DNA from 3 places in the Allomesorhizobium aridi genome. Region 1 is predicted to be linked to each of the others. Evidence: riboswitches for the same ligand, from Rfam matches in the RefSeq annotation. Region 1 holds a riboswitch; each other region holds the start of a gene.
The links. A riboswitch is a leader RNA that binds a small molecule or an ion and turns the genes downstream of it on or off. The one in region 1 is predicted to bind cobalamin.
Positions count from the first base shown of each region.

Region 1 (7,016 bases):
GATGAAGAAAAGACGGTCTCGGCCTTCCTTCACGCCTCCAGGATCGGCCTGTTCGACATGTCTTGGAACGTGCTCTGTCCCGGTTGCGGCGGCGTTCTGGACGCCAATGCCTCGCTGAAGACCGTGCTCAAGGACGAATATGTGTGCGCGCTCTGCGCAGGTGGATATTCGCCGACGCTCGACGAAATGGTGGAGGTGACCTTCACCGTCAGCCCGCGTGTCCGCAAGATAGCCGCGCACGATCCCGACGAATTGCCGCTCGCCGAGTATTTTCGCCAGATCTACTGGGGCTCGGGGGTCGACCTTCCGGAAGAGGGCTTTGAGCAGGCGATCGAAGGCTTCGTGCTTGAGGACATTGAATTGCCTCCGGGCGAGAAGGCGATTCTGTCGATCCAGCTTCCCCCGGAATTCATCATCGTCTTTGAACCAGTGACGCATTCGGCGCAGTTCATCGATGTGAAAGGCGAGCCGACGCGCGAGCGGCAGAATCTTTCGCTGACGTTCGACAAAGACCACGTCCACAGCCAAACTTTGGAAATGCGCCCGGGGCCGCTGCGCATAGCATTCGAGAACCGAACCGACAGGCGGACCTTGCCGACCATCTGCATCGCAGGTGATGTCCTCCACGGATTGCTTGGCAAGCGCCGGCCGTTCGTTACGGCCAAGCGGCTGTTGACCAACCAGACCTTTCGCGACCTCTACCGGACCGATACGCTGACCGTGGATCAGCGCCTCAAGATCACCAGCCTGACCTTCCTGTTCACCGATCTGCGCGGCTCGACCGAGCTTTACGAGCGGGTCGGCGATCTCGTCGCGTTCGATCTCGTCAGGGAGCATTTCCGCGTTCTGAACGAGATCGTCGCGGCGGAAGCGGGCGCGGTCGTAAAGACGATCGGCGATGCGGTGATGGCGACCTTTCCGACGCCCGACCGCGCGGTCGCCGCGGCGCTCAGGATGCGCGAGGCGATGCACGACATGAACGCGAAAAGCGGCCGCGAGGATCTCCTGTTGAAGATCGGCGTCCATGAAGGGCCCTGCATCGCCGTGACGATGAACGAGCGCCAGGACTATTTCGGCCAGACCGTCAACATCGCCTCGCGCGTCCAGGGCCTCGCCAATTCGCAGTCGATCTTTGCAACCGGGTCGGTCGTCAACGACGCCAAAGCGGCGGACCTGCTGCACATGAAGGATCTCACGCCTGTGTCGCAGGGCGCTTCGCTGCGCGGTATAGAGCGCGAAGTGATGGTCTACGCGATCCCATAGCCAAATCCTCCCGCACGGTCTGTGCTCATATCCAGCGTCTGACTCGCTTCGCATAATCGCGGTATCTTTTACCGAACCGCGCCTCGAGATGCCTCTCCTCGCGCTCGATGGCGAGTTTCTGAGTCGCGAAGGCGGCGATAATGGCAAGCGGCAGGAACCAGGCGATACCGGTTATCAGCCCGACGCCGATCATCAGCAGGGTGTTGCCGAGATAGATCGGGTTGCGGGTGAAGGAAAACGCGCCGGTCGTGACTAGGTGCTCGGAAGCCTTGTCGGGCCTGATGGTGGTCTTGGCGCGGGCCATTGTGCGCATCGCCGAAAAGTCGAGAGCGACCATCGCCGCGACAAGCAGCCAGCCGGCGGCGAACAGGATGTCGGAGAGCGGCGCCGAAATCCACGGCAGCGGATAGAGCAGACCGAGCGCTATGCTGATCGCGATTGCTACGAGATAGATGATCGGCGGCCATGGCAGCCGGTTAGGCCTAGCTTGGATGTCCGTCATGGCGCGCCTCCCTCGAGAATGGAATTGTCGGTCTCAATGGTGCACTGGCCGGCGAACGTTTCGATTTTCGAGCGCAGTTCGGCGCTCTGGTCGCCCGCAAAGAGCCTCTTCAACAAACCGTCCGGTTCGAGTGCGTCCAGCATGCAGACACAATAGCGCGTGCAGAACTCCGCGTCGCGGCTCTCCTCGCATGTCGCCTCGCAGGAAGCGCGGAACTGCACCTCCGGCGTTTCGACCGGCGCCGGAAAAGCTTGCGCAAACAGCCATAGGCCGGCGATCAGAACGGGCTGGTGAATGAGATAGACGGCGAGGCTGTGCCGGCCGGCAAAGGCGAGGGGCAGCGACCACCGGCCCGTATCTACGCCGGCGAGCCGTATGAAAAAACCGAGCGAAGCAGCTAGTTTTGCCGACGCCAGCCCGATCAAAACCGCGCCGAACCACGGAAACACCGGCACGTAGTCGTTGGAGCGCGGGTTCACCGGTGACAGGCCGGTCCACCACCATGCCGGGTGGGCGAAGAGTTCCGAGCGCAGAAAGTTTGGCGCGGCGATCACCGCGACCGCAGCGATAAACGTCAGCCACCATGGCAGGCGCAGAAAGGCGAGGCCGAGCAGGCTCGCCAGCGCGATCTGATGCAATATGCCGAAAAAGATGAAGCCACCGGGCACCGCCAGCCAGGTGACCAGCGAGATTGCCGCCGCGGCGCCCGCAACCATGGCCAGCCGCCGCCAGAAGCCTTTCCAGCGGATGCCGCGGCCATGGGCGAGGAACAGGCTGACGCCGACAAGGAACAGGAAGCTCGACGCGATGCAGCGCGCGAACAGTTTCCAGCCGCCCGTGGCAGTCATGCCGGCGTCGGCATAGCCGAAGAACTCCAGATCCCAAGCGAAATGGTAGATCGCCATGGCCGCGAGCGCGGCGCCGCGCGCCACGTCGAGGGCTTCGATGCGTCCGGTAGACGCTTCCTTGGGTCTGGATTGTTCAGGATACATGCGGCGCGTGTTATTGGAGCGGAGTCGCGCAACCGTTATCACGGATGTGCGATCGGCAAGAACCGGAGAATTTCCCATGCACAATGTCAACGCCAATGGAGCGGCAATTCCCGCGCTCGGCCTCGGCACATGGACGCTGAAGGGCGATCACTGCGCGGAAATGGTGTCGCACGCCTTGTCGGTCGGCTATCGCCATGTCGACACCGCGGCAGCCTACGACAATGAAACCGCTGTCGGATCGGGATTGCGGGCGTCCGGCCTCGCCAGGAGTGACATCTTTGTCACCACCAAGGTCTGGTGGACGGATCTCGCGCCGGCCGATCTCATGCGCTCCGCCGAATCGAGCCTGAAACGCCTCGGGCTGGATCAGGTCGATCTGCTCCTGATCCATTGGCCGAATCCGAAAATCCCGCTCGAAGGTTCGATCAAGGCGCTGAACGCCGCCAAAAGCACTGGGCTGGCCCGGCATATCGGTGTCTCCAATTTCCCCACCGCGCTGCTTTCGCAAGCGATCGCGCTGTCGGATGCGCCGCTGGTCGCTAACCAGGTCGAGTATCACCCCTATCTCGACCAGACCAAGGTGCGGCGCGCCTGCCGCGATGCTGGGATGGCGATGGTGTCCTATTGCCCGCTGTCGAGAGGCGGCCTGTTGTTTGCGGAAAGAGCGGTGACCGAGGCAGCCGCGCGTCATTCCAAGACCCCGGGCCAGATCGTGTTGCGCTGGCACGTCCAGCAGGACGGCGTCGTCGCCATTCCGCGCACCAACAGGCTGGAGCGCTTGGCGGAAAATTTCGCGATCTTCGATTTCGCGTTGTCGGATGCCGAAATGGCGGCGATCTCGGCTCTGTCAAAGGCTAATATCCGGATCTGCGATTACGATTTCTCGCCACAATGGGACGCGGCATAATATGCCGCCGAGAAGAATATCGCTGACGCCTGAACTGGTGGCGCGCTGCCACCGGGCGGTCGAGGATTCCGGGCCCGAACCGGGCCTGGCATATCTCGATGACGCGGATTACGAGGCGATGCTGGACACCGCCCTTGCGGGTCGCAGCGACGCCGAGCCGGTCTGGCTGTTCGCCTATGGCTCGCTGATCTGGAGGCCGGAACTGGAGCATGTCGAGGAGCGGCTGGCGCTGGCGCGCGGCTGGCATCGGGCCTTCTGCATCAAGATGACGCGCTGGCGGGGCACGCTCGACAGGCCGGGACTGATGATGGGCCTCGATCGCGGCGGCCAGTGCCGCGGCCTCGCCTACAGACTGCCCGGCGGGGATTTGCGCGAGCGCTTTGCAAAACTGTTCCGGCGCGAAATGACCGCCAAACCCTCGACTTACACGCCGAGCTGGATGAAGCTGGAGACGGCGGAAGGGCAGGTCACGGCGCTCGGTTTCGTCGTCAACCGCAGCGGCCGCACCTATGCCGGCAAACTCGACGAGGAAGCCGTGGCCCGAGCGCTGGCCGGCGCCTGCGGCCATCTCGGCTCGGGGCCGGACTATCTTTACAACACCGTCAGCCATCTGGAAGAACGCGGCATTCACGACCGCCATTTGTGGCGGCTCCAGAAGCTGGTTGCCGAACTGATCGAAGAGGGCCGCTAGCGCGATTGCGACGTATTTCGCGGGGAAGCGCCGGGAATTTGGTTTGCGGCATTTTTGGATTGTGCTTATGATCCGCGCTGTCGACGGTTCCGCGAGGAATCAATAGGGAATGCGGTGCGGGCTTCTGCCCAAAGCCGCGGCTGCCCCCGCAACTGTAAGCGGCTAGCCCTCCCCAGAGGCCACTGAAGAATTCTTCGGGAAGGCGGGGAAGGGCGGCGATCCGCAAGCCAGGAGACCTGCCGGCGACGCAGACACTCTACAGGCCCTCGGGTGGAGGGCGAAAAGGACATTGATTATGAACACAGCAATTTCTTCTCTCGGCGTTTCGTCTTCCGCCGCGTCGCGCGCCGTCCAGCTCGGCTTCGCGGCCCTGCTCGGCGTCTTCATCGTCGGCTTCGCGGGCTTCTCGCAGATGGACGCGGTCCACAATGCGGCCCACGATTATCGCCATTCGATGGCCTTTCCCTGCCACTGAGAGATTTTTGACATGACCATTTTTCGCAACGTCGTGTTCGTCGCGGCGCTCGCCGGGCTATTGGCTGGTCTCGTCATGACCGCCATGCAGACCTATGCGACCGTTCCGCTGATCCTCAAGGCCGAAACCTTCGAAAACGCCGGCGGCGGCCATGATCACGCTGCTGCCGATGCTGTGGCTGGTGCCGAAACCGCCGCGCCTCATTCGCACGATGCCGCGACGCCCGCGCACGAGCACGATGAGGAAGCCTGGGGACCGGCCGACGGCTTCGAGCGCTTCGCCTATACGGCGCTCGCCAACATAGTCACCGCCATCGGCTTCGCGCTGGTCCTGGTCGCGGTTTCGGAAATCTTCGGCGGTATCGCCAATTGGCGCCAGGGCATTTTCTGGGGCTTTGCAGGCTTTGCCGTGTTCACTCTGGCGCCGGGACTTGGCCTGCCGCCGGAACTGCCGGCGATGCCTGCCGCCGATCTCGGCGACCGACAGATCTGGTGGACGGCGACCGTGATTGCGACCGCCGTCGGCCTCGGCCTGATCGCTTTCCGCAGCGGAGTGGTCTGGTCACTTGTCGGTGTCGCGCTGATCGTCGCTCCGCACATCGTCGGCGCGCCGCAGCCGGTGAGTCACGATTCGCCGATCCCGGCCGACCTGCACCACCAATTCGTGGTCGCCGCCACTGTCACCAACCTGATTTTCTGGGTGGTGCTCGGCGGCGTCTCCGGTGCGATCCGCTCGAGGGTCGCCCGGTCGGCCGGCAGCCTGCGCGACAGTTTTGCGTGACGGCACTTCACTGACCTTGCTTCTCGGCGGCGCGCGTTCCGGCAAGAGCGCGCACGCCGAGAAGCTGGTCACCTCCGTACCCGCGCCGTGGACCTACATCGCAACCGCGCAGGCTTTCGACGAGGAAATGACGGAGCGGATTGCGCTTCATCGAGGGCGGCGTGAAGAGGGGTGGCAGACGATTGATGCGCCGCTCGATCTTTGCGGAGCCATTGACGGCGTGCCAGACGGGCGGCCGCTGCTGATAGACTGCCTGACGCTCTGGCTGTCGAACCATTTGCTCGCCGATCATGACGTGGAAGCCGAGTCGGAGAGGCTGGCCGAAATCCTCGCAAAACCGCGCGGAAACTGGTTCGTCGTTGCCAATGAGGTCGGCCTGGGCATTGTGCCCGACAACGCCTTGGCGCGAAAATTCCGCGACGTCGCCGGGCGGCTCAACCAGAAGATCGCGGCAAAGGCCGACCGCGTGCTGTTCATGGTGGCGGGGCTGCCGCTGCAGGTGAAATGATGAAGACGATCGATGAACAAACCGCCGAGAAGCACAAGGCCAAGATGGCCAAGCGCAAGGCCATGCAAGACGCCGAAGTCGCCGGCAAGACCGTCGAAAAAGGCCTGCTGATCGTCAACACCGGGCCCGGCAAGGGTAAGACCACGGCGGCTTTCGGGCTGGCGCTGCGCATGATCGGATATGGCCGGCGCGTCGGCGTCGTGCAGTTCGTCAAGGGCGCGTGGCACACCGGCGAGAAGGACGCGTTCGCCGCGTTCGGAGATCGCGTCGTCTGGCATACGATGGGCGAGGGGTTCACCTGGGAGACGCAGGACATCAAGCGCGATGTCGCCGCCGCCGAAGCGGCATGGGCGAAAGCCGTAGAACTGATGGCCGACCCGTCGATCAACCTCGTCATTCTCGACGAACTGAACATCGCGCTACGCTACGACTATCTCGATCTCGACATGGTGGTCGAAACGCTGAAGAGCCGTCGCGAGGGGCTGCATGTCGTCGTCACCGGCCGCAACGCCAAGCCTGCGCTCATCGAAGCCGCCGACCTCGTCACCGAGATGGGCGCGGTGAAGCATCATTTCTCGGCCGGCGTGAAGGCGCAGCAGGGCATCGAGTTTTAGGCACCACCCACTTGCTCAGTTCAAAAGCAGGAAAAGCCCGCCGATCGTGCCGAACAATCCAATCATCAGCAGGTCGGCCATCCAGTAGAGCTTCAACGCCATTCGTATATCGGCCGCGTTGGCGTCGCGCCTTCCGCCTGCGCCCATCGTCGCGTCATCGACGGTGACGCCGCCATAGACGCGCGGGCCTGCCAAAGCGAGGCCCAGCGCGCCGGCCATCGCTGCTTCCGGCCAGCCGGCATTGGGCGAGCGGTGTTTTTTCGCATCGCGCCACACCGCGCGAC
Region 1 is NZ_CP171729.1:2,561,643-2,568,658, reverse strand. Features, by position in the region: gene ACG873_RS14675 (adenylate/guanylate cyclase domain-containing protein) at 1-1,263, shown strand, start outside; gene ACG873_RS14670 (methyltransferase family protein) at 1,289-1,765, opposite strand; gene ACG873_RS14665 (heparan-alpha-glucosaminide N-acetyltransferase) at 1,762-2,757, opposite strand; gene ACG873_RS14660 (aldo/keto reductase) at 2,834-3,664, shown strand; gene ACG873_RS14655 (gamma-glutamylcyclotransferase) at 3,666-4,355, shown strand; cobalamin riboswitch at 4,423-4,614, shown strand; gene ACG873_RS14650 (CbtB domain-containing protein) at 4,651-4,830, shown strand; gene ACG873_RS14645 (CbtA family protein) at 4,843-5,610, shown strand; gene cobU (bifunctional adenosylcobinamide kinase/adenosylcobinamide-phosphate guanylyltransferase) at 5,603-6,118, shown strand; gene cobO (cob(I)yrinic acid a,c-diamide adenosyltransferase) at 6,118-6,732, shown strand; gene cbiB (adenosylcobinamide-phosphate synthase CbiB) at 6,748-7,016, opposite strand, start outside.

Region 2 (7,016 bases), 1.9 Mb from region 1:
GGAATGCCCGATTTTCTGGCCGGCAGGGAAGCAGACATAGTCGCGGGCTTCATCACATGGCGTTCGTCACCGAGCAGGAGGGTCACTTCGCCTTCGAGGATCAAGGCATGCTCCTCCTCCAGCATGTGATAGTGCCTGGGGCACAGACGCATGCCGGGCGCCGGCGATTCGATCAGCACGCCGACGTGGTAGTCCTTGCCCACGGCCGCATAGGTCAGGTGTTTCGACCTGCCGCCGAAGCGCGGGCTTTCGCCCTCGACAGTCCACTTGACGTCGCCTGACGCGATCGGCGGCGCGATACTTGCCGCTCCGTCGAGCGCGTCGGTCGAGGGCTCCGGCGGCGCGTTGTCCCCGCCCGGCAGGCCGGTGTCCTCGCCGTCCCAATAGCCGCGCAACGCCGCGAGGTCGAAGATCGCGCGCCGCCCCAGCGAGCGCACCAGCACCTTTTTCGAGTCGGTGTATACGGCCACCTCGTCCGGCCTGTTCTCCCCCAGGATCACATAGCGACAGACCGCGCCGCTTTCGTTGACGAAGCCGTGCCCTGCCTTCTGCCCGGCCGGAAAGCAGGCATAGTCGCCCGCCTTCATCTCATACGATCCAGCGCCGATGCGCACCGTCATCGAGCCTTCGAGGACATAGACATGCTCCTCCTCGAAGATGTGATAATGCGCCGGGTTGCTGCGCATACCGGGCGCCAGTTCCTCGATCGCCACGCCGACATGATAACTTTCGCCAACCGCGGCCAGCGTCAGGTGGCGATAGCGTATGCCGAAGCGTGGAACGTCGGAGACCTCGACCCAGGGCACCGTGGCGGAAGAGATAGGCTTTAACGGCGAGGTCGACATGAGCAACCCTTTCATCCCTCGGGCAAGGGAATGAATTCCTCTTCGTCGCCCGGAACAATATCGAAGCGGCCGGTCTTCCACTCGTGCTTGGCCTGCTCGATGCGCTCCTTCGAGGACGAGACGAAGTTCCACCAGATATAACGCTTGGAGCCGAGCGAGGCGCCGCCGAACAGCATGAAATGCGCGCCCTCTTCCGATGAGACCACGATCTCGTCGCCGGGCCTGAACACCAGCAGGCGGTCGGACGGAAATTCGTCGCCGGAAATCGTCACCATGCCGTCGAGCACATAGATCGCCCGCTCCTCGGCGTCGGCGGGAATGCTTATCCGCGCGCCGGGCGCAAGACTTATGTCGGCGTAGAGTGTGTCCGTATCCGTGCGCACCGGCGAACGAATGCCGGAAAGGCTGCCCATCACCAAGCGTCCCGACGCTCCGTCATACTCGAACCGCGGCAGCAGATCGCGGCCGGTGTTCTCGAAGACCGGGGCGGTTTCCTCCTTGTCGTCGGGCAGCGCCAGCCAGGTCTGCAGCCCGGACACCGACATCGGCGCGCCGCGCAGTTCCTCCGGCGTCCGCTCGGAATGGACAATGCCGCGGCCAGCCGTCATCAAATTAACGTCGCCCGGCGCGATCACCATCTCGGTGCCGAGCGAATCGCGGTGCCTGATCTTGCCGTCGAACAGGTATGTCACCGTCGACAGGCCTATGTGCGGATGTGGCCGCACGTCCAGCGCCTGCCCGGCGCGCAGGATCGCAGGCCCCATGCGGTCGAAGAAGATGAACGGCCCCACCAGCCGGCGTCTGGCCGTCGGCAGGGCGCGGCGCACCTGAAAGCCGCCTATGTCACGGGCATTGGGAATGACCATCAGCTCGATCTGGTCGCAGGCGAAGGCATCACCGGCGACAGGGTCGTTTCCCGGAAAGAAGCTCATGGTTTACACCTCGCAACCTGCCGTCGAATTCGGTTCTTTTCCCGTTTTCGAAGATAGCCTATATCTTTCTACATGAACCAGCTTCTTGAAAAAGCCGTGGAAGCGGTGCGGCAGATGCCGCGGGACGACCAGGAAAAGATCGCGCGTTTGATGCTGAGCCTTGCAGAAGGCGACCAGTCGCCGGAACAGACCGAGCCGACGCACCTTCCCGATATTCTGGAAAGCCTAGCCCAGCTTCGCCGCGGTGAATTCGCCAGCGACGCCGACGTCGAGACTGCATTTCGCAGCTTCGGCTCGTGAAGATCCGCTTCACCAAGCGCGCAACCGAATGTTTCGCCGGATGTCCGGACCTGAGAAGATTCTGGTGTCCTCTGCGCTGAGGCATGGATTCCCGACACTCTCCGCTGCGCTTCGCTCGCTCACGAGGTCGGGAATGACGGCTTTCATTTCATCTCCGGCAATCTTCAGCGCTGGCGACTGGCCGAAGCGGTAAAGGAAGTACGTCATTCCCGGCCTCGTGAGCGAGTGCGAAGCGCGAGCGGAGAGTGTCGGGAATCCACGCCTCGCCCTGTCGGAAGTCAAAAGCGATGCAGAACAGACGGGCACCGTGTCTCGCATGCGAACAGGTTTCCATAAACAGGTTCCAGGCTTGCGCACCGCGGCCTGACCGCGCCAGTCATGCGTACCGGATCACCATCCTGGCGCGCGCCTTGGCGGCTTCTTCCTCGCGGTTCTTCGGCGGCTGCGTCGTCTCCAGCGAATCGATGAGTTCGCGGGCGCATGCCGCGATCGAACTGACCGCCTTCTCGAAGGCTGCCTCGTTGCGCTTCGAAGGCTTGGTCGATCCGCTCAGCTTGCGCACGAACTGGAGCGCGGCGTCATGGATTTCCTCGTCCGTCGCGGGCGGATCGAAATTGAACAGGGTTCTTATGTTTCGGCACATGACTTGCTCCCGGTCTGTCCGATACTCAACGTTGCGGGTTTTGGTTTCCCTCTATCTGGGCCCGACACGCCTGGCGATCAACTGCCTGGAATTCTGATCCCAATCCGATGAAATCCAGAATGCTTGTCGGTTAGCCGCCCTACTCCGCGTCCAGCGGCTCCGTTCCGGCCGGCTTGCCGTCACGCGACAGCCTGATCTTCTCGACTTTGTCCTCAGCGGCCTTCAGCAGCCGGTCGCAGTGGATTTTCAGCGCCTCGCCGCGCTCATAAATTTTGATCGACTTGTCGAGCGGCACGTCGCCGCGCTCCAGGTCGTCGACGATGCGCTCCAGCGCCTCCAGCGCCTGCTCGAAGCTCATCGCCTTGATATCTTCGTTGGCTTCATCCGCCATCATTCATCCTTTCATCATGCGCGCGACATGGGCCGCGACCGAAAACGACAATCCTTGCAGGTCGTAGCCGCCTTCCAGCACGCTGACCAGCCGGTTGCCGCAATGGCGCGCGGCGCGGTCCATCAATTGTCCCGTAGCCCAGTCGAAGTCTTCCTCGGTCAGGTTGATCTCGGCCAGCGGGTCGCGGTGATGCGCGTCGAAACCGGCGGAGATGATGATCAAATCAGGCGCAAAACCATCGACTGCCGGCAGCACGCGCGAGCGGAACGCTTCGCGAAAAGCCTCGCTGCCGCTCTGCGGCGCAAGCGGCGCGTTGACGATATTGCCCGCGCCCGTCTCGTTTTCAGCGCCGGTGCCGGGATAGAGCGGCATCTGGTGCGTGGAGCAATAGAGCACCGACGGATCGTCCCAGAAAATGTCCTGGGTGCCGTTGCCGTGATGCACGTCCCAATCGACGATCGCGACGCGCCCGGCCCCGTGCTTCTTCTGCGCATGGCGCGCGGCGATCGCCACATTGTTGAACAGGCAAAAGCCCATCGCCGTGGTCTTTTCCGCATGGTGGCCAGGCGGGCGCGAGGCGACAAAAACATTGTCGGCCTTGCCCGAAAACACGTCGTCGACGGCAGCATTGGCCGCCCCCACGCCGGTCAGGGCCGCCTGCCAGCTTTTCGGGCTGACCGAAGTGTCAGCGTCGATGCTGACAATGCCCTCCTCCGGGATCGCTCGGCGGATGTGCTCGACGTAGCTCTCGGGATGGACATAGAGGATCGTCGCCTCGTCGCCTTCCGGCGCCTCGACGCGGTCGAGATGGGCGAATGCCTCGTCATCAAGTGCGCGGGCGATAGCGCGAAGCCGGTCCGGCCGTTCCGGATGACCGGGCGGCGTCAGGTGTTCCAGAAAGATCGGGTGCGAATAGAGGCGTGTCGTCATCCCTTCAGTCTATCAGCAATGGCGGTGGTGGCCACGCCATACATGCCCGAAGGCTGGGGAAATCGCACCGGTGCCCGCCAATGTCGCACCGGAAGGATGCATCTCGCCTCGCCTTCGCGTATCGTCGCCGATGCTGCCAGGTGCCCGCTGCCAAGCGGGAGAATCGGGAACACGGTTGAAATCCGTGGCGTGCCCAACGCTGTAAGAGGGACTGCATCGGCTAGGTCGTGACCTAGTGGCCACTGTTGCTTGCAACGGGAAGGCGCCGATTTGCGGGGTGATCTCGAGCCAGAAGACCGGCCTTGCAGACATTGTCGACCGCTTGGTCAGGCGGGCCGATTTCGATCGCAAGGGGACAAGCGATGCCCGAACACCCGACCGCCGGCGACGGCGAACCTTTCGACCAGACCGCCAGAGACGCCGTCTATCGCGCTATCTTCTCGCGCCGCGACGTCCGCAGCCACTTCCTGCCCGACCCGCTCGACGACGCCGTCCTGGCGCGCCTGCTGATCGCCGCCCACCATGCGCCGTCGGTCGGCTACATGCAGCCGTGGAATTTCATCGTCATTCGCGACAACTTGCGGCGGCAGCAGGTGCGCGACCTTTTCCTTGCAGCGCGCGAGCAGGAACTGCCCAACATCGCGGAGGAGCGGCAGGCGCTCTACCGCAAGCTCAAGCTCGAGGGCATCTGCGAAAGCGCGCTCAATCTGTGCATCACATGCGACCGGCGGCGATCGGAAAATTCGCCGCTGGGCCGCTGGCACAATCCGCAGATGGACCTCTACAGCACGGTCTGCGCGGTCCAGAATTTCTGGCTGGCAGCGCGCGCGGAAGGCGTCGGCGTCGGCTGGGTTTCGATCCTCGAAACGCAGGCGCTGCGGGAGTTGCTGCAGATACCCGAGCATGCCGTCCCCGTCGCCTATCTCTGCGTCGGTCGGGTTTCGGAGTTCGCGCCAAGGCCCGACCTCGAAGCGCGTGGCTGGGCAAAGCGGCTCAAGCTGTCCGACCTGATCATGAGCGAGACGTTTTCCGGGGCGGGCGAAGCCGCGCTGAAGGAGATCGTGGACCGGACCGCGTAGCCGAGCGGCGATGATGGCTGCGCTGGTCAGCTTGCGGGCGCACCGGCCCAGCCGCCAAACGGCGCCGAGGCCTTGTCCTTCAGCTCGCGGAACTGTTTTGAGGTTTCCGACAACCGCTGGTCCCACTCGGGATCAGGCGTCTGGCCTTCGATCGCCGTGAAATAGACCTGCATCAGGGCGGCGATGCAGAAGGGTTCGATGAAGGCGGCGCTGAACGCCCAGGTGAAGACGATGGCGAGAACGAAGCCCCAGCCGGCGAGCTCTCCCGGCATGGCGTAGAGCACGGCGGCCGCCGGAGCCAGCGTCGTCAGGAAGACGACCAGCGCCAGCCCCCACATCAGAATGGACAGCCAGAGCGCGTTCTTCAGCATGGTCTTGCCGTTCTGCGCGTAGAGCACCACGCCCTGCCTCGCCGTGTCGAAGGGCGCGGCGCTGTCGGTGCGGATGTTGTAGCCGAGTATGATCTCGTCGACATAGGTCAGCGACATGCGGATGACGGCGTTGAAGAACTTGACCAGCCCGCTCAACCCGGGGATCGGGACGAAAGCGGCGATGCCGCCGAGAAGGCCGGTGATGGCCCTGAGCACGCCCTTGATGAGTTGATCCAGCACGAACAGGATATTGGCTTCCGCGAAACGTTGGGTGACCACCTGCCGCGCATAGGCGATCTGGCTTTGCCCGCCGGGCACTTCGCGGCCCTCGATCAGGTGAACCATCACCGCTATGTGGCCGGCCTTGACGATGTAGAGGATGTATTCACGGATCCAGTAGACCGCGGCCGAGACCAGCCCGAAGCCGATGATGCCGCCCCAGAGCGCGAAGGTGACCGGGCCTCCGCCTTCGCCGAGTATGTGGCCGGTTCCGTAGCCGACGCCGGCGCCCATGCCGGTTGCCGCGATATAGGCGATCGTGATGCCGAAATAGACCACCATGCGAAACAGCACGAAGGGCCACGTCCTGGCGACGATGCCCAAGGTCCGGCCGATCTCGAAATCCCACATGCCCCGAATCCCCACCCGGACCTTCGGCGCAGAATCGCCGGTCACGGAATATTGTCAACCGAAGGGCTCGATCCGGCCGCGTTTGGGCCGATAATCACGATGAAGCGAAACGGATGCGGACCAGCCAGATGAAAAGAACCAGCTTTCTCGCGGCGGCGCCGCTGCTTTTTCTTGCGATCGTGGAGGCACCCGCCGCCGATCCGCCGCGCTCCGGGCATCCGGTGTTCGATCGCGCCGTGGAACTCGTGACCGACAATTTCCATGACGAATCGGCGATCGACCGCTTCGCGGCGGCAGTGCGGCGCGAGATCGAGGATCCGCAATCTCCCGTGGCCAAGGCAAGCTCGCCGGACCGCGTCGACGAAGCGATCGACGCTGTGCTGGCCAGCCTCGATGCTTCCCATGTGGGACGTTTCCAGCCCGACACGATCGACTATTTCGAATTGGCCGACATTTTCCGCTATGCCATCCGCAACGACATGCGCCGGCTGTTTCCGCCCGAAGGCGAGGTCAGCTATCCCGGCGTCGGCATGATCGCGCGGCCGCAGAACGGCGTCCGTTTCGTCAGCGATGTCTATGACGGCTCGCCGGCCGACCGCGCCGGCATCCTCGTCGGCGACGAGGTTCTGTCGGTGGACGGCAAACCCTATCACGAGATCGAATCCTTCAGCGGCAAGGTTGGCAAGCCGGTCGAAATAAAGCTGCGGCGGCAGGCCGGGGCGGAGCCGATCACCGTCAAGGCCACGGTCGAGAGGTTGAAGCCGCTGTCCACTTTCGAGAAGGCGATCGAGGAAAGTGCGGCGGTGACGACGCATGACGGCCGCAAGATCGGCTATGTCCGGCTCTGGACGCTCGCCGCGCGCAACTCGATGGGCGAGGTCGCCGAGGCGCTCGC
Region 2 is NZ_CP171729.1:662,693-669,708, reverse strand. Features, by position in the region: gene ACG873_RS05235 (cupin domain-containing protein) at 1-845, opposite strand, end outside; gene ACG873_RS05230 (pirin family protein) at 857-1,777, opposite strand; gene ACG873_RS05225 (hypothetical protein) at 1,874-2,077, shown strand; gene ACG873_RS05220 (DUF2277 domain-containing protein) at 2,454-2,720, opposite strand; gene ACG873_RS05215 (exodeoxyribonuclease VII small subunit) at 2,860-3,111, opposite strand; gene ACG873_RS05210 (histone deacetylase family protein) at 3,115-4,041, opposite strand; cobalamin riboswitch at 4,163-4,361, shown strand; gene bluB (5,6-dimethylbenzimidazole synthase) at 4,404-5,120, shown strand; gene ACG873_RS05200 (hypothetical protein) at 5,147-6,121, opposite strand; gene ACG873_RS05195 (S41 family peptidase) at 6,250-7,016, shown strand, end outside.
Region 2: it holds a riboswitch for cobalamin, as region 1 does, so the genes downstream of both, bluB (5,6-dimethylbenzimidazole synthase) here and ACG873_RS14650 (CbtB domain-containing protein) in region 1, are expected to answer to the same signal.

Region 3 (7,016 bases), 2.9 Mb from region 1:
AGCATGGCATCGGAAAAATCCAGCGCGGTGACCTCATGACCGAGGTCATGCAGCAGGCGAGTCACCTCACCGGTGCCGCAGGCAAGCTCCAGGACCTTGCGGGGCGACGAGCCGAGCTGGTCGCGGATTGGAGCAGCCCAGGCTTCGGCCTCGTGCCCAGGCGCTATATAGTGGCCAAAAGCCAGATCGAAAGTTTCTGCGCGGCGCGACCAGTACTCATGGATCTCGTCCCTGAGGTCGAAGTTCGCTCCGGTCACTGCCTGCTCGTCAGAGTTCATTTGCCGAAACCGTTTCGCGCGAGGATTTCATCGAAGCGTTTGTGCGCCCGCGGCGGCACGTCGACGTTCAAGAACGAAGCTTCCAGCGCGGCGTCGCCGACGCGGATAACCATCACCATGCCCATGCCGAGATGCGGCGAGCATTTGATGCCATAAAAGCCTTCCTGGCCGAGTGTGACCTCGATCTCCTCGTTGATCTTACCTTTGAAGCCGGGGTGACCGTCCGGGACCATGCCGTCGATCGTTGCGGCATTGTGGCCGCTAGCGGCCGCGATGAACTTTACGGTGTCGCCCGGCGCGATCTGGGCGAAATCAGGCTCGTAGACCATCGGGCCCGTCTCGTTGCGGTTGAGCATCTTGATGTCGTGCGTCTCGGCACAGGCGGACGACATTGCCTGCGACAGGAACAAGGTCAGAATTTGCAAGCGCATGGGTTTCCTTTCAGGAAGCTGGATGGAAGCGGAACATGTGCGTGCCGTCTGCCGGGTCGGTGAGAATGCTTGCGCGAACGCCGAACACCGCGCCGATCCGCTCGACAGTCAGCACCTCGTGCGGAGGGCCTAGTGCGACGAGCCGGCCGCCGGACAGCACGCCGACGCGATCGCAGGAGAGCGCCTGGTTCAGATCGTGCAGCGCGACAACCGATGTGACTGGCAATTTCGCGACCAGGTCGAGGATCGAGAGCTGGTGCTGGACATCGAGGTGGTTCGTGGGCTCGTCGAGAAGCAGTATCTGAGGCTGCTGCGCGAGCGCCCTCGCCAGGTGGATCCGCTGGCGCTCCCCACCGGATAGGGTTGCCCAGGAACGGCGCTCGAACCCTTCCATGTCGGTGTCGGCAAGCGCTTGCGCCACGATGAGGTCGTCTTCCGGCGACCATGGCTGCAGCGGCGTCAGCCACGGCGTGCGGCCAAGGTCGACCGCATCTTTCACGGTGATGGCCTCAGTGGTCTCTGCCTGTTGTTCGAGAAAGGCGATCAGTTGGGCGACGGCGCGGCGCGGCATCGCGCGAAGCGCCTCACCCTTGACGCGAACGTCGCCTGACGTCGGTTGTCGGATGCCTGCCAGCAGTTTCATCAGTGTCGACTTGCCGGAGCCGTTCGGCCCGACGAGACCGAGCGTTTCATCCTCGTTCACCACGAGATCGACCCCAGTGACGATCGGTTTCCCTCGCACTGACCAGCTGAGATTGTGTGCTTCCAGGATCATGGCGCGCCCCGCCCGCGGATCAGGATCACCGCGAAGGCCGGCGCTCCAACGAGTGCCGTAATGACGCCGATCGGCAGGACCTGTCCGGGAATAATGGTGCGTGAGAGCACATCCGCGGTGATCAGGAACACCGCGCCGATAAGCGCCGTCGCCGGTCCTAGCCTCCCGTGGCGCACCCCGACGAGAAACCGCGCCGCATGCGGGATAACAAGCCCGACGAAGCCGATCGAACCGACGATGCTCACCATCACCGCCGTCACCAGCGCCGTGAAGCCGATGAGAACCACCTGCACTCTGCGAACTGGCACTCCCAGCGACGACGCCGACTCGGCGCCGAAGGCGAAAGCGTCGAGAGCGCGCGCATACCAGACGCACGCGGCTAACCCGACCAGGGCTATCGGGACCGCCAGCCATACGTCGGGCCACCGTGCGCCGCTTAAATTGCCCAGCAGCCAGAACATGATACCGCGCGCTTGCTCGGCATTGGCCGACTTGGTGATGATGAAGGAGGTCAGCGCGTTGAAGAGCTGCGACCCGGCTATGCCTGCGAGCACGATCTGTCCGGCGCCGCGCGACGTAACGCCACCGCCAGCCGCGCGCGCCAGTATCGCCACCAGGGCAAAGGCTGCGACGGCGCCGACGAAGGCTCCAAGCGACATCGAAATCGCGCCGGCGCCAAAGCCGGCGACCGTCACCGCCACCGCGCCGGTCGAGGCACCGGCGGAAATGCCGAGAAGATACGGGTCCGCCAGCGCGTTTCGCAGCAGCGACTGCAGCACCATGCCGGAGATTGCCAGGCCCGATCCGCAACAGGCCGCAATGATCGCACGCGGCAGGCGGTAGTTCCAGATGATTCCAATGTCGATCGGGTCGAGCACGTAGGCCGAACCAAAGATCTTGTTGGCCAGAGTCTGCAGGACGATCGAGACAGGGATCGGCGTCTCGCCGATGCAGGTTCCGGCGAGCACCGCCACAACGAGCGCGGCGAAACCGAGCGTCCCCCGGCCGAGCCGGGAGAGGTAGATCTCTTGCGAGGCGGTCCGACTCACTGTGCCAGTCCGAAATCCTTGAGCGATTTCGACAGCACCTCGATGCCGGCAATCGTGCGGATGGTCGCATCCATCGCATGTGCGTCCATGACGACGATGCGGTTGTTCTTGACCGCGTCCATCTGGCTCGCGACTGGATCGGATTCTAGGAACTCCAGCTTCTTCTCGTAGTCGTCAGCGGGGAAACGGCGGCGGTCCATCCTGGCGATGACGATCAGCTTCGGGTTGGCCTTGGCGATGGTCTCCCAACCGACAACTGGCCACTCCTCGTCGGACTCGATGATGTTCTTGATGCCGAGCTTGTCCATCATGTAGGCCGGTGCGCCCTTGCGGCCCGTGACATAGGGGTCGATGTCCATCTCGGCGCTGGAGAACCAGAAGACCGCCGAGACGTCCTTGAGGTCGAGCGCCTTGGCGCGTTCGACGGCGGCATTCTCGCGCTCCGCCAGGCTGGCGACGAGTTCCGCACCCTTGCCCTGGATGTCGAAGATCTGCGCCAGTTCGCGGATGCCCTGATGGATAGTGGCGGTGGAAAAGAGCTCGCTGCGCGTGCCATCGACGCCGACCGTATTGTCCTTGGCGACGCAGTCGGCCGGCAGCACATAGGTCGGTATGTCGACGTCATGGAACTGGGTGCGGGTCGCGACGATTCCGTCAGGACCGACATGCCAGATGAACTGAGCGGTCACCAGTTCCGGCCTCTTCGCGACCACGCTTTCGAAGCTCGGATCGTTGTCGGCCAGGCGTTCGACCTTGTCATTGACCTCTTTGAACTCAGGCAGCACCTCGTTGAACCAGACCGAGGTGCCGGTCACCTTGTCGCCTAGGCCGAGTGAGTAAAGCACTTCGGTCGCCGCCTGGCCGACCGTAACGGTCGACGCAGGCGCCTTCTGGAAGGTCAGCGTCTCCCCGCAATTCTCGAGGGTCAGCGGATACTTGGTCGGCTCGGCCGCTGCGGCCGCCGTGAGGAAGGCGAAGCTAGCAGCGGCAAGCGCAAGGCGTGAAACAGTCATGACGCGAACATCTCCGATCGGTTGCTGGCAGGGATCGAAGGATCTCGGGTCAGGACGGCAATGATCGTCATCGCGTCGCAACGGACGAGATGCGGCTGCACTTCACGTGTGGCTAGCGTCATCGACAACCTCCCCGGACACCCCGCCCGGCGCGTTAAGTTACGGGTGTCGGTAGGTCTCCTGACTGACGGGTCATCGTCCCTCTCGGCCTTCCCGGGGGCTAATCCCAGTGGCATGATCGAGATGAACTTACCGCCTACAGTTGCGGGGGCAGTTTCGTTTCGCGGCAAGCCGCGGCGAATTCCCTGTTATTTCCTTACGGAAACCGACACCCGTTCCTAACCAATCCTCTGGCTCGCATCAAGCGGTGCCTTTCCGAGCCCCATATATTTGTGCCTCTTCGAGGCTGTTATGTTATTATGTAACAGATCAGAGCTGCTTAACCAAGGACAGCAGCAAATGCAACCACTATGGACGAACACCGCAGCGACGCTCGCGCTGCTCGCGGGAATCAGCGAAGCCTCCGCCGACGAGAAAGAGGCATGGCGTCTGTACGTTTCCGACCACGCCGCACCGACCGTGACGGCGGGCGTAGAGGCCCTTTCTTTCCATCAGTTGTTCGTGGTTGCCGCTTTCGACAATCTCGCCATTCTGCAGGACGATGATGCGGTCGGCGCCGCGGATCGTGGCCAGTCGGTGGGCGATGACGAGCCCGGTCCGGCCTTCCAGCAGTTTTATCAGCGCCTTCTGGATCAGCATCTCGGTGCAGGAATCGATGCTGGCCGTGGCTTCGTCGAGCACAAGGATCTTGGCGTCGGCGACCAGTGCCCGCGCGAAGCTGATCAGCTGGCGCTGCTGGCCGAGCGAGAGATTGCCGCCGCGCTGCTCGAGTTCGGTGTCGTAGCCATCAGGCAAGTGTTCGATGAAGTCATGCGCGCCAACGTCCTGTGCCGCGCGGACCACCTCTTCCCAGCTGGCATCGGTCTTGTGGTAGCGTATGTTCCACCGGCCAACGGCGATGTCACGTTAACTAGCGGTCAGCTTTTTGGAGGATAGAGCGACGGTATGAACGCTTCGCCTCTCGGATAGAACCCGCTGGATAGCCTCGATTGAGCACACCTCGTTGCCCACCACAAGAACGGTTGCGAGCGGGTTCGTCATCGCATGGTGCTCCTACGGTCCGAGTGGTCGGCGTTCGCGCGGTGGACAGCGAGCGTGACGGGCGTACGGGACTTGGGCGTCTTGTGGATAAAATTGTAGCGCGCCACGTGATAGCTCGGGTCCAAGCCGTAGAAATTGCGCCGCATCCGCCGCAGTTCCTCTTCCCGATAGGCGGCAAGCGGTTTCTCGGCCTCGTCGCCAGCGCGGCGCGCCCGTTTGGCAGCAATCCGCCGGGCAAGATCGGGAGAGGCCGCGAATTCGGTGGCAGCGCGGAGCAGTTCCCAATCGGCGGATTCTACATTTCCCGGCAGGCGCCGGGTGGCGAGCCCCAGTTCAAGCGCCTCGTCGACCCCCATCGGCAGCCTTGCCTGGGTCACGCGGCGGGCTCGGTCCTCGCCGACCCGAGCCGGCAGCAGATAGGTCCAGTATTCCGAGCCGTAGAGATTGCCCATGTCCTTGTAGTGCGGATTGAGGATGACGCCCTCGCGCATCCAGACTTCGTCGGCGGCAAGCGACAGGAAGACGCCGCCAGCCCCGGCATTGCCGAGCACCGCGGAAATAACCAGTCGGTCATCGGTCTCGATGATCTCGCGCACCAAGTCGTTCATCGCGTTTATATTGCGCCAGGATTCGTCGGCGGCGCTGTCGGCGCCCTCGATGATGCCGAGATGGATGCCGTTCGACCAGCGATCCGCGTCGCCCCGCAGCACAAGAACCGGAAGCGAGCGTGCCTTGGCCCTCGTGATCGCCTTGCGCAAGGTATCGCAATCTTCCGACGACATCGCGCCGTTGTGGAAGCGGAATTCCAGAAGTCCGACGCCGTTCTCCTCCCGGTAACGGCAGGGTTCGGGTCCTTCGATGATGGGCAGATCGCTTGCTTCGGCACCGAGCAGCCGGAGCGCCGGCAGTTTCAGCGAGCGGGAATCCGGTCGCCGGAGATGGCCGATCCACAGCGCCCCCTCACGGAAGGCCATGGCGAGAGCGTGCCGCGAACGGCCGATGAGCGCGCCGGCAGGCCCCGGAACTCCTTCCGCACGCTCGGCGTCAAACACCAGGAAAGTCTGTCCGGCGATCGTCATCGTAGCCCCGGGATCTCCGTCCGACGCCCGGATGATGCGTAGCGCTTCCTCGGCCGAGTGTCGGGTCGGGTCGAGGATACGGTCGGACCTCCGGCAGGCGGGTCGCTCGCACCCTCTGCCCCAGTTCGCCGGCAGCGCCGCCCCTTCCCTGCGCTCGATGCGGCCGATCGCTTCGAAGACGCAGGCTACGGCAGCCTGGGTCACTTCATGTCGGTAGAGGCTCGACTTCCGAGCGGGGCGCATCGGAAATTCCGCCCAAGCCCAGACGGGCCCCGCATCCATCTCCTTCCGAGCCTCGATCAGTGTGACGCCCCAGGTCACTTCGCCGTCGAGGATCGCCCAGTCGAGGGCGCTCGGGCCGCGATCGCCACGGATGCCCGGATGGACGATCAGGCAGAGCGTTCCGCGCCAGACATCGGCCGGGATCGGCCGCTTGAGGAAGGGCGCGATCACGAGGTCCGGCGAAAAGAGAACGACCGCCTCGCGAGTGAAGTCGTCATGGATGTCGAGCTCGACCGTCACTTCGTGACCAGCCCGTCTCAGGTCGACATGCAGGCGCTGGGAGAGCGAGTTGAAATTGTGGCAGAGAAGCAGGATGCGCATCACCCTCTCTTAGCAGATCCGGGGCAGTTGTTCGCCCGACAGCCAGTCGACAATCCGGCCGCCGCCAAACGAGGTCGTCATCTGGACAAAGCAGTTGTCGTCGGCCACGACGTGGCCGACCAGCGCCGCCTCGCTGCCAAGCGGATGCGCGCGCATCGTCGCGAGCACGGCGTTAGCGCCCTCCGGCGCCACGACTGCTACCAGTTTCCCTTCATTGGCGACATTGAGCGGATCGAGGCCGAGGAACTCGCAGGCTGCAGCCACTTCCGGTTTGAGCGGGATCTTGTCTTCGTCGATGCGGAAGCCGACCCGCGACTGGCTGGCGATCTCGTTCAGCGTCGCGGCGATGCCGCCACGCGTCGGATCGCGCATTAGCCGGATATGCGCCCCGCCAGCCGCGACCATGTCTGCTACCAGCCCGTGCAAGGCCGCGCTGTCGGATGCGATGTCGGTGTCGAATTCCAGGTTCTCTTGTTTCGACATCACGGCGACGCCATGGTCTCCGATCGAGCCGGAAATGATCACGGCATCACCGGGCCAGGCGGCGTCCGACCGGAGATCGAGCCCGTCCGGAACCATGCCGACGCCGGCGGTCGAGATGAAGACACCGTCGGCCTTGCCGCGCTC
Region 3 is NZ_CP171729.1:5,901,682-5,908,697, reverse strand. Features, by position in the region: gene ACG873_RS31190 (class I SAM-dependent methyltransferase) at 1-278, opposite strand, end outside; gene ACG873_RS31185 (pseudoazurin) at 275-709, opposite strand; gene ACG873_RS31180 (ABC transporter ATP-binding protein) at 720-1,484, opposite strand; gene ACG873_RS31175 (FecCD family ABC transporter permease) at 1,481-2,533, opposite strand; gene ACG873_RS31170 (ABC transporter substrate-binding protein) at 2,530-3,546, opposite strand; cobalamin riboswitch at 3,699-3,891, opposite strand; partial or broken gene ACG873_RS31165 (ATP-binding cassette domain-containing protein) at 4,132-4,548, opposite strand; gene ACG873_RS31160 (enoyl-CoA hydratase-related protein) at 4,704-6,389, opposite strand; gene hypE (hydrogenase expression/formation protein HypE) at 6,399-7,016, opposite strand, start outside.
Region 3: it holds a riboswitch for cobalamin, as region 1 does, so the genes downstream of both, ACG873_RS31170 (ABC transporter substrate-binding protein) here and ACG873_RS14650 (CbtB domain-containing protein) in region 1, are expected to answer to the same signal.